Regions from separate parts of the Marinomonas vaga genome, predicted to be linked through region 1. Evidence: predicted binding sites of a transcription regulator. Region 1 holds the regulator's gene; each other region holds the start of a gene.
The links. The regulator sigma-54, encoded in region 1, starts transcription at its own class of promoters, with help from an activator protein. The targets are predictions, from matches to a motif close to TGGCACNNNNNTTGCTNT.

Region 2: the regulator sigma-54 is predicted to act here: its motif matches at 1,644-1,661, upstream of ACZ5DR_RS09635 (ammonium transporter).
Region 3: the regulator sigma-54 is predicted to act here: its motif matches at 1,243-1,260, upstream of ACZ5DR_RS14655 (nitrate reductase).

The regions. Positions count from the first base shown of each region.
Region 1 is NZ_AP043903.1:3,364,180-3,367,425, reverse strand. Features, by position in the region: gene mgtE (magnesium transporter) at 1-580, opposite strand, end outside; gene ACZ5DR_RS15915 (HPr family phosphocarrier protein) at 589-858, opposite strand; gene ACZ5DR_RS15910 (PTS sugar transporter subunit IIA) at 868-1,317, opposite strand; gene ACZ5DR_RS15905 (RNA polymerase factor sigma-54) at 1,329-2,810, opposite strand; gene lptB (LPS export ABC transporter ATP-binding protein) at 2,887-3,246, opposite strand, start outside.
Region 2 is NZ_AP043903.1:2,054,210-2,057,455, reverse strand. Features, by position in the region: gene rluD (23S rRNA pseudouridine(1911/1915/1917) synthase RluD) at 1-117, opposite strand, end outside; gene ACZ5DR_RS09645 (outer membrane protein assembly factor BamD) at 225-1,067, shown strand; gene ACZ5DR_RS09640 (cold-shock protein) at 1,120-1,332, opposite strand; gene ACZ5DR_RS09635 (ammonium transporter) at 1,773-2,984, shown strand; gene ACZ5DR_RS09630 (DTW domain-containing protein) at 3,067-3,246, shown strand, end outside.
Region 3 is NZ_AP043903.1:3,134,995-3,138,240, reverse strand. Features, by position in the region: gene nirB (nitrite reductase large subunit NirB) at 1-778, shown strand, start outside; gene nirD (nitrite reductase small subunit NirD) at 790-1,119, shown strand; gene ACZ5DR_RS14655 (nitrate reductase) at 1,418-3,246, shown strand, end outside.

The DNA.
Region 1 (3,246 bases):
CCAGTAGTTTCGTTAGGGGTAAAATGCCTAAAAAGCGATCAGAACGACTGACCACCAAGAGGCTGTCGGTCATTTCTGGTAACTCGTTATGACGGCGTAAAAATCGAAATGCTATGTCGACGGTGATGTTCGGACGTATGGTGATGGTGTCCGTGTTCATCAGGCCGCCGGCTGAGTCCTCTGAATAGCTGAGGAGTGCTTCCATGCGTGCACGATTTTGTGCCGTCATGGAAGCCAGTACTTCTTTTACCAATGTTTCTGGTAGTTGTTGAAGTATGTCGGCTAAATCGTCGTTATCAAAGTGTTCAGAAACCGCTAGAAGTCGTTCTGTATCCATGGATTTCATAAACTGGATACTGATTTCTTCGGTTACATACTGGAGGACTTCACCTTGGTTTTTGTGGTCAATAAGCTCCCAAAGAAGTTTACGTTCTTTGGGGGGGCTGGATTCTAATAAGCGAGCAACATCCTGAGCGGGTAATGCGCCATTCAGAAGGTAGCGTATTTGCATGGTGGCGCCTGTCTCTAAAGAGTCAGATACGGCCTGCAAATGTTCAAGGGTGGTTTGCTCACTGCTCATAGTTGCTGTTATTCGCCTTCATCAAAGCGGTTATTAATAAGCTCTATGATGGCTGCCATGGCAGCTTCTTCGTCTGAACCATTAACTTTTACCTTGATGGTGGTGCCTTTTGCTGCAGCTAGCATCATCATTGCCATAATGCTTTTGCCATCCACGTTTCGGCCTTCTTTCTCAATGGTTACGTCAGACGAAAATTGCGAAGTGGTCTCAACTAGTTTGCCTGCTGCTCGAGCATGCAGACCAAGCTTATTAATTATCTCTATAGATTGCTCTAGCATGCTGTGTCCTTACGTTAATGGTTCGAATGCGTTCTGCAGGTCACCATTATTAGTTTGAGCGCGGAGAGTGTCCAGTTTCTCGCTTGATTGAGCCAACTCAGCAATCTGTGCCAAGGTCGCTAGATGGTCATCACATTGGTGTGGCGGCACAATTAAAGCAAAGATTAAGTCAACGGGCTTGCGATCAATGGAATCAAAGTCAATGGGGGTATCCAAAGACATTAATACTATGGTGGCATGGCTGGCTTGTTCTAGGCGGCAATGGGGGATGGCGATGCCATTTCCGATGCCTGTGCTTCCAAGTTTCTCTCGGCCGAGTAATGCATCGTACACTTCTTCAGCATTACAGTGTAAGCGTGAGCTGATGGCTTCTGATATTTGCTCAAGAAGGCGCTTTTTGCTTGTGGTGCTTTCTTTCGCAAAGACTAATTCTGGCTTCACTAAGTTTTTGACGGACATGTTAAAAACCTTTAAATGAGACGTTTACGTTCGTTAGATGGTGGAATATTCATCGCTTCGCGGTATTTCGCAACAGTTCTTCGGGCAACTTGGATACCTTGGTCAGCTAAAATAGTTGCGAGTTTGTTGTCGCTAAGCGGTTTTTTGGCTGGTTCATCTGCAACCAGCTTCTTAATCATGGCCCGTATGGCTGTTGACGAGCACTCGCCACCGGATGCTGTGTTCACATGGCTTGAGAAAAAGTATTTCAGCTCAAATATGCCTCGGGGTGTATGCATGTACTTTTGTGTCGTCACTCGAGATATGGTTGACTCGTGCATTCCTACTTCTTCTGCGACATCATGCAACACCATAGGTTTCATGGCTTCCTCACCAATTTCGAAGAATTCCACTTGGCGAGAGACGATGCAGCTGGCAACTTTCAGTAAGGTCTCGTTACGGCTTTGCAGGCTTTTTAAAAACCACTTGGCTTCTTGTAAAGAGTTACGGATATAAGACACATCATCATTGGACTTCGATGTGGCTAGCATTGCAGAGTAAGTTTCATTAATTTTTACGGGCGGTAGGGCATCATTGTTAAGTTCAACCTGCCATACACCCTTATGCTTTTTAACACTTACGTCCGGGATTACGTAGTCAGTATCACTGGTATCAACGAGGGATCCAGGGCGTGGGTTAAGCTGTTGGATTAAACCGATGACTTCTTTTAAGGCGTCTTCTTTGAGCTTGGTTTTGCGTGTTAGTTGAGTGTAGTCTCTGTTGCCTAACAGTCCAAGGTGTTGATCCACAACTAGATGGGTGCTGCGATAGAGAGGATGATCTTTGTAAGCTTCCAATTGTACTAATAGACATTCCCGTAAATCTTGAGAACACACGCCCACGGGGTCAAAGCGTTGCAACCGGTGTTGAACGGCTTCTACTTCATCGAATTCTAAATCTTCCAGTTCCTTTGTTAGTCCTGTGAAAATTTCTTCAAGGGTCGCTGAAAGGTAGCCGTCTGGCTGTACGCTGTCTATGATGGCGTAAGCGATCTCAATATCCTTATCGGACATGTGAGTCAGATTGAGTTGCCAGATTAGGTGGTCTTGAATGTCTTCTGATAGTGCATTTCGACTGTCTAGATCTTGTTCGCCCTCGAAGGCTGGGCTGTCAGACGCCGCTGCTGAGTTCTGGTAGGTGTCATCCCAGTTACTATCAATGGAAAGTTCATTTGGGATGCTTTCCGTCCATTCTGACTCGACACGGGAGTCCTCTGAAGACTCTTGGTTGGAGTCAATGTTCTCTACTGTCGAAGCCGCTTCGGCAACTTTTGCCTCAGCGTCATGGTTGAAGTTTTCTTCCTCGTCTAACTCTAGTAAAGGATTGGACTCCAAGAAGTCATGTATTTCTTGTTGTAGGTCGAGCGTTGACAGCTGCAGCAATTTGATTGCTTGCTGTAGCTGAGGTGTCATTGTTAACTGCTGACCGATTTTAAGTTGCAAAGACTGCTTCATAGCGCAACTCTTTTAAAATTAGAATTTTGGAATGAGTTATGCATACTACTCCCTTTTGATGGGAAAAATAAGGGGCTTACAGGCGGAAGTCGTCGCCCAGATAAATTTTCTTGACTTGCTCATTGTTTATTATGGTCTCAGCGGAGCCAGAGGCAATAATATGCCCATTGCCTACAATGTATGCTTTGTCACAGATATCTAGGGTCTCTCGCACATTGTGGTCTGTAATAAGTACGCCGATACCGCTATTTTGCAAGTGGCGGATGATTTGCTTGATGTCACCTACTGAAATAGGGTCGACGCCAGCAAAGGGTTCGTCAAGCAGGATAAACTTAGGGTTCATGGCCAATGCTCGAGCGATCTCAACTCGGCGTCGTTCGCCACCTGATAACGCCATACCTAAATTTTTACGGATGTGCGTGACATGAAACTCTTC
Region 2 (3,246 bases), 1.3 Mb from region 1:
CCAACCTTGGATCCGAGAACGTGAGTAATCTGAAAACATTTCGGTAGCAATTTGATCAAATCGCTGTCCGGAAAATTCCAGTGTAACTTGGGCTTCTTTTACTATGCGCTCTGCCATACAATAAACTTTCTTTGCTCTATGCTGCGTCATGAGGACGCGAAATACGTCAATTGCATAATCGTTATACAAACTATTATGCTGCTTTTACTAGGGTTGTATTATACATGGGATTCATTAAGACATTGTCACGTTTTCTGACAATTGCTGCCATTTACTCCGTTCTGACGGCTTGCTCCAGTGGACCAACCATAGAACCTGACCTTCCCGAGCAGGAATACTTTGATAAAGGCCAGGAGGCACTGGACAACAGCTTACCCTCTACTGCGGTGGAACATTTCAAAAACCTGGAAACGCGCTACCCATTTGGGGATTATGTGATTCGCGCGCGACTTGATCTAATCTACGCACAACACGAGGCAGGTGATTATATTGCCGCTCACGCAGCGGCGGATCGCTTTATTAAAAATTACCCTGATAACAATGCTCTAGATTACGCCTACTACATGCGTGCGCTTTCTACCTATCGCGGAGCAGAAACCTTCTCTGGTCGTTATTTAAATCAAAATCCAGCAGAGCGTGATGCCAGTGAGTTTAACAAGGCATTCAATGAGTTCGCAGACTTTTTAGCTCGCTTCCCTAGCAGCGAGTTTGCCCCAGATGCCAAGGCACGCATGATTCACCTACGTAATATGGTGGCGGAGCATGAACTCAATATCGCCCACTACTACTTTGCACGCAAAGCGCCGCTGTCCGCTCTTCGAAGAGGTCAAGAAGTCGTTCAGCATTACCCTTCTACCCCATCTGTAGAAGAAGCTATTGCAGTGACGATCCAAGCTTACATGGACCTAGAGCTGTACGACAACGCGCAAACGAACCTTGCTGTACTGAAGACCAACTTCCCTGACAGCCAATACCTTGATCAAGACGGGAAGTTCATTCCCTTCGAGCTTCCAAAGGAAGCAGATCCTGACACCCTATACTGGGTCAGCCTAGGGCTCATTAACTAGCAGATATAAAAAAGCCAAGCAAAATGCTTGGCTTTTTTAATTTCATGCCAGATCAAACAATCGTGACATTCTCAGCTTGAGGGCCTTTTTGCCCTTGAGTTACTTCAAAAGTAACTTTTTGTCCTTCAAGCAGGGTACGACGGCCCGTACCATTAATAGCGCGGAAATGAACAAACACATCCGAACCACCATCACGCTCAATGAATCCAAATCCCTTCTCGTCGTTAAACCACTTAACGATACCGGATACCAATTGATCTGACATATAAACCTCTTTTTTTTATACTGCGTTATAAAGCAGTGTTTAAGCTTCCTACTTCGTGATCCCGAAGCATTGTTCCTTGCCACCACACAAAACCAATCTCTGATTTAATTTTGAACAGTAACCTAACCGATAATATGACGACTAAAAAAAAATAGAAAGATCCTACTTACACAAAATATGCACCATATAGCACTTTTGAATCTATTAGCCAACATAGCTCAATAGTTTAACCTCATAAGATGACAACACTTTTACAGTCATCATCCATTACCGCACCAATTAAAAACACCAGAACATCAATCGCACCATTTTGGCAAGGTTTTTGCTTGAAAATGCACCGAAAAAAGGGAATACACAAAAATACCGGGACCAAGGCCTCTATTTGAGGCACAAAAACAACAACCCATACCAAATTGGTGCAAAACCAACTAGGAGCCCTCGTGGATCAAATTAACAGCGCGGTTGAAACACTTATCGCCAGCTCAAACACTCTTTTTATTTTACTCGGCGCCATCATGGTTTTTGCCATGCATGCAGGCTTCGCATTTTTAGAAGTCGGCACCGTTCGCAACAAAAACCAGGTCAATGCTCTGGTTAAAATCATGACCGACTTCGCCATCTCTGCCTTGGTGTACTTTTTCGTCGGCTATCAAATCGCCTATGGTGTAAACTTTTTTGAAAGCGCCGAAACACTGTCACAAAACAGTGGCTATGCCTTAGTGAAGTTCTTCTTTTTAATGACCTTCGCTGCAGCGATCCCCGCTATCATTTCCGGCGGTGTTGCGGAGCGAGCAAAGTTCTACCCAATGCTTATTTCAGCCGCCCTAATCGTGGGGGTAGTTTACCCATTTTTTGAAGGAATCATCTGGAATGGCAACTATGGCATCCAAGACTGGCTTGAAGCATCGTTTGGCGCACCTTTCCATGACTTCGCAGGCTCAGTCGTTGTTCATGGCCTAGGGGGTTGGGTTGCTTTAGCCGCGATAGCACTTCTGGGCACCCGCAATGGTCGTTTCCGAAATGGCAAACTGGTTGCATTCGCCCCATCCAATATTCCCTTTCTTGCCCTAGGTGCTTGGATTCTCTGCATTGGCTGGTTTGGATTCAACGTCATGTCGGCACAGACCTTGGATAGCATCAGCGGCTTAGTAGCCGTTAACTCTCTAATGGCCATGGTAGGCGGCGTTATCACAGCCATGATCATTGGTAAAAATGACCCAGGCTTTATTCATAACGGCCCACTCGCTGGACTTGTGGCCATCTGTGCTGGCTCAGACCTGATGCATCCTATTGGCGCCCTTGCAACAGGAGCTGTAGCTGGTGCTTTATTCACCCTACTATTCACATGGATGCAACAGAAACTACACAACATTGATGATGTATTAGGCGTATGGCCCCTACACGGTGTCTGTGGTGCTTGGGGTGGAATTGCCGCCGGTATTTTTGGCTCCACCGCCCTTGGAGGCTTAGGTGGCGTTAGCCTGACCACACAAATTATCGGCACCTTGATGGGAATTGCCATTGCCCTAGTTGGCGGCGCAATCGTATACGGCATCGTGAAGGCCGTCTCTGGACTTCGCTTAAGCGAAGAAGACGAATTTAACGGCGCTGATTTATCAATCCATAAGATTGGCTCAATGGGTAAAGAGTAGCTTTTCACTAAGACAAAGAGAGGGCTTTGCCTCCCTCTCTTTGTTATGATCAGCACCTCACCCCATTATTTAATCCATTCCCATGCATATCTGGTTACTGACACATTCCGAAGAATTAAAGAAGGCAAATGGCACTGGGGCAGTCGTCTTAGAGACCTACGCTAAACATTGCACGCGCCTGATCTGGGAGCGAACACAACCAGCGATCGAGCTCGTAAATTTACCCCTTCACAACACCTACCTCATCTACCCCAAATCAGAT
Region 3 (3,246 bases), 230 kb from region 1:
TGCAAAAGAATATGGCTTATACACAAAGATCACCGGTGGACAACGTATCGATTTGTTTGGGGCAACGGTGAGCCAACTGCCAGAGATTTGGGGCAAATTAATCGACGCAGGCTTTGAAACGGGCCAAGCCTACGGTAAGTCTCTACGTACAGTGAAGTCATGTGTGGGGAGTACTTGGTGTCGATACGGGGTTAATGACAGTTTGTCCATGGCCATTGCATTGGAGAATCGCTACAAAGGTCTGCGCGCTCCTCACAAAATCAAGTTTGCCGTGTCTGGCTGTACTCGTGAGTGTGCGGAAGCACAAAGTAAAGACATTGGTGTCATTGCTACAGAAGGCGGCTGGAACCTCTATGTATGTGGTAACGGTGGTATGAAGCCACGTCATGGGGATTTGTTTGCTAAAGACTTAGACGACGACACGCTTATTCAATACATAGATCGCATCTTAATGTTCTATGTGAAAACAGCGGATCGTTTACAGCGTACCTCTGTTTGGATGGACAACCTAGAAGGTGGTTTGGATTATCTAAAAGATGTGGTTATCAACGACAAACTGGGTCTGTGTGAAGAATTAGAAGCACAAATGACGCATGTGGTTGATACCTTCCAGTGTGAATGGAAAACCACTTTGGAAGATAAAGAAGCCCTTAAAAACTTCCGTCAGTTCGTTAACTTAGATGCCAAAGACGAAAACGTTGTATTTGTTCAAGAGCGAGACCAAATACGCCCAGCAACGGCCGAAGAAAAAGCCCAATTGATTGCGAAAGCAGTATAGGAGACATCATTATGCAGTGGACTAAAGTCTGTGAAAAAAGTGACCTTATTGCGGGTGCAGGCGTTGCGGCACTGGTTCAAGGTAATCAATTAGCGTTGTTTTACGTGCCACAAAGTGAGCAGCAAGTCTTTGCGTTATCTAACTGGGATCCAGCGGGTAAGGCTAATGTGTTGTCTCGTGGCATCGTTGGTCATTTGGGTGGCCAATGGGTGGTAGCGAGCCCGCTTTATAAGCAACATTTTGCGTTAGAAACAGGCCTTTGTATGGAAGAGTCTCTGAATGTTTCGACTTGGCAGACAAAGGTAGAGGACGATGGCATCTATGTTGGTGTGATGAATTAAAGTGGTGCGAGGTGCCATAAACCTGTGCAAATTGGTGCAAATAGGAGGGGCGCTCCACGTTAATCTCATTAAGTGTTACCCGAAATCTCAAGAAATAGGGTGTTTCAAAGAAGATTTCAAAGTTGGCCTGCGGATTGCATTAATAAAAATAACTGTCGCACCGTAGGCCGATGAAGGTTTACACATAAAGCATACAGATACTACAAAAGGCAACGGAGCCCGATATCTTCCTAGAAGGTGTCGGGCTTTTTTATGCCTAACGTTTTAGTTTTTAATCGTGAGTGTGAGGAGAAAGCCTATGTCTGCTTCTGCCGTCAAGACCACCTGTCCCTATTGCGGTGTAGGTTGTGGAGTCAACTTATCGAGCCGAGCATCAAATAGAGTTGTCCCTCCTGTCTCTGGTGATAAATCTCATCCAGCTAATTTTGGTCGCTTGTGTGTGAAGGGCAGTAGCTTGGCGGAAACCATCACGCCAAAAGGTCGTTTGTTACAGCCTATGATCAACAACAAAACGGTCACTTGGGAGGCTGCTACGGATGCAATCAGTGCAAAGATTAAACAGGTTACTGAAGAGTTTGGTCCCGATGCTTTTGCGTTTTATCTATCCGGTCAAATCCTGACAGAAGATTACTATGTGGCGAATAAGCTGGCGAAAGGATTCATCGGCACGGCAAATGTCGATACAAACTCTCGTTTATGCATGGCTTCAGCCGTTGTCGGTTATAAACGAGCCTTTGGCTCTGATACGGTGCCATGTTCTTACGAAGATCTAGAGCTTTGTGATCTATTGATCATGGTTGGCTCTAATGCTGCTTGGACACATCCGGTGTTGTTCCAACGTATTAGTGCTGCTAAGGCGAAACGCCCAGATATGAAAATCGTGGTGATTGATCCAAGAAGGACGGCCACTTGCGACATTGCGGATCTTCATTTGTCATTAAAACCCGGTACCGATGCCGCAATATTCTCTTATTTACTGCAAGACAGTGCCCATGAGCACCTGTTAGATGCTGAGTTTGTTTGCACCCATACCGAAGGCTTTGATCAGGCCTTAGCCCAAGCAGAACAGTCAACACCAACACTGGAGGCAACCGCTGATTTCTGTGGTTTAGCAGCGGATTCACTTCTTCAGTTACGTGACTGGTGGCGTAGCACCCCTAAAACAGTCACTTTCTACTCCCAAGGCGTTAATCAATCTTCTTCAGGAGTAGATAAGTGTAATGCCATTATTAACTGTCATCTGGCCACTGGGCGCCTTGGTAAAGTCGGAGCAGGACCATTTTCCATTACTGGTCAACCTAACGCTATGGGGGGCCGCGAGGTGGGTGGGTTAGCAAATCAATTGGCTGCCCACATGGATTTTGCGACGCCTGGTGCAATTGATTTAGTGCAACGATTTTGGCAAGCGCCTAATATGGCAACGGAAAACGGTTTGAAGGCCGTTGATATGTTCAATGCCATAGAAGCTGGGGATATAAAAGTCCTCTGGATTATGGCCACTAATCCCATGGTCAGTTTGCCGAATACAGCACAAGTTAAGCGAGCGCTGGAAAAGTGTGAGCTCGTAATCGTTAGTGATTACAAAATGGGGACAGACACTTCGGCGTTTGCGGATATTTTACTGCCAGCAACGGGATGGAGTGAGAAAGACGGCACGGTGACAAACTCGGAACGCCGACTGTCACGTCAACGGGGCTTACTTCCGCCTGCGGGTGAAGCTAAGCATGACTGGCAGGCCATTTGTGACGTCGCGACTAAGTTAGGTTTTGGGGAGGCGTTTAACTTCAAAGGCCCCCACGAGATTTTTGCAGAACATGCGGCCTTGTCTGGGTTTGAGAATGACGGAAAGCGTGACTTTGATATCAGTGCTTTTGAATCCATTACTAAGCAAGAATACGATGCGTTAGTACCCGTACAGTGGCCAGTAAACAAGGCTAACCCTCAGGGAACAGCGCGCATGTTTACCGACAAGCGTTTCTTTACGCCCTCTGGCAAAGCTCGATTCGTGCCGATTACCCCTGCGCTGCCTAAACAGCTTCCAAATGATGAATACCCATTTACCCTGAATACCGGGCGAGTACGTGACCAATGGCACACCATGACACGTACGGGAGATGCGGCCTCATT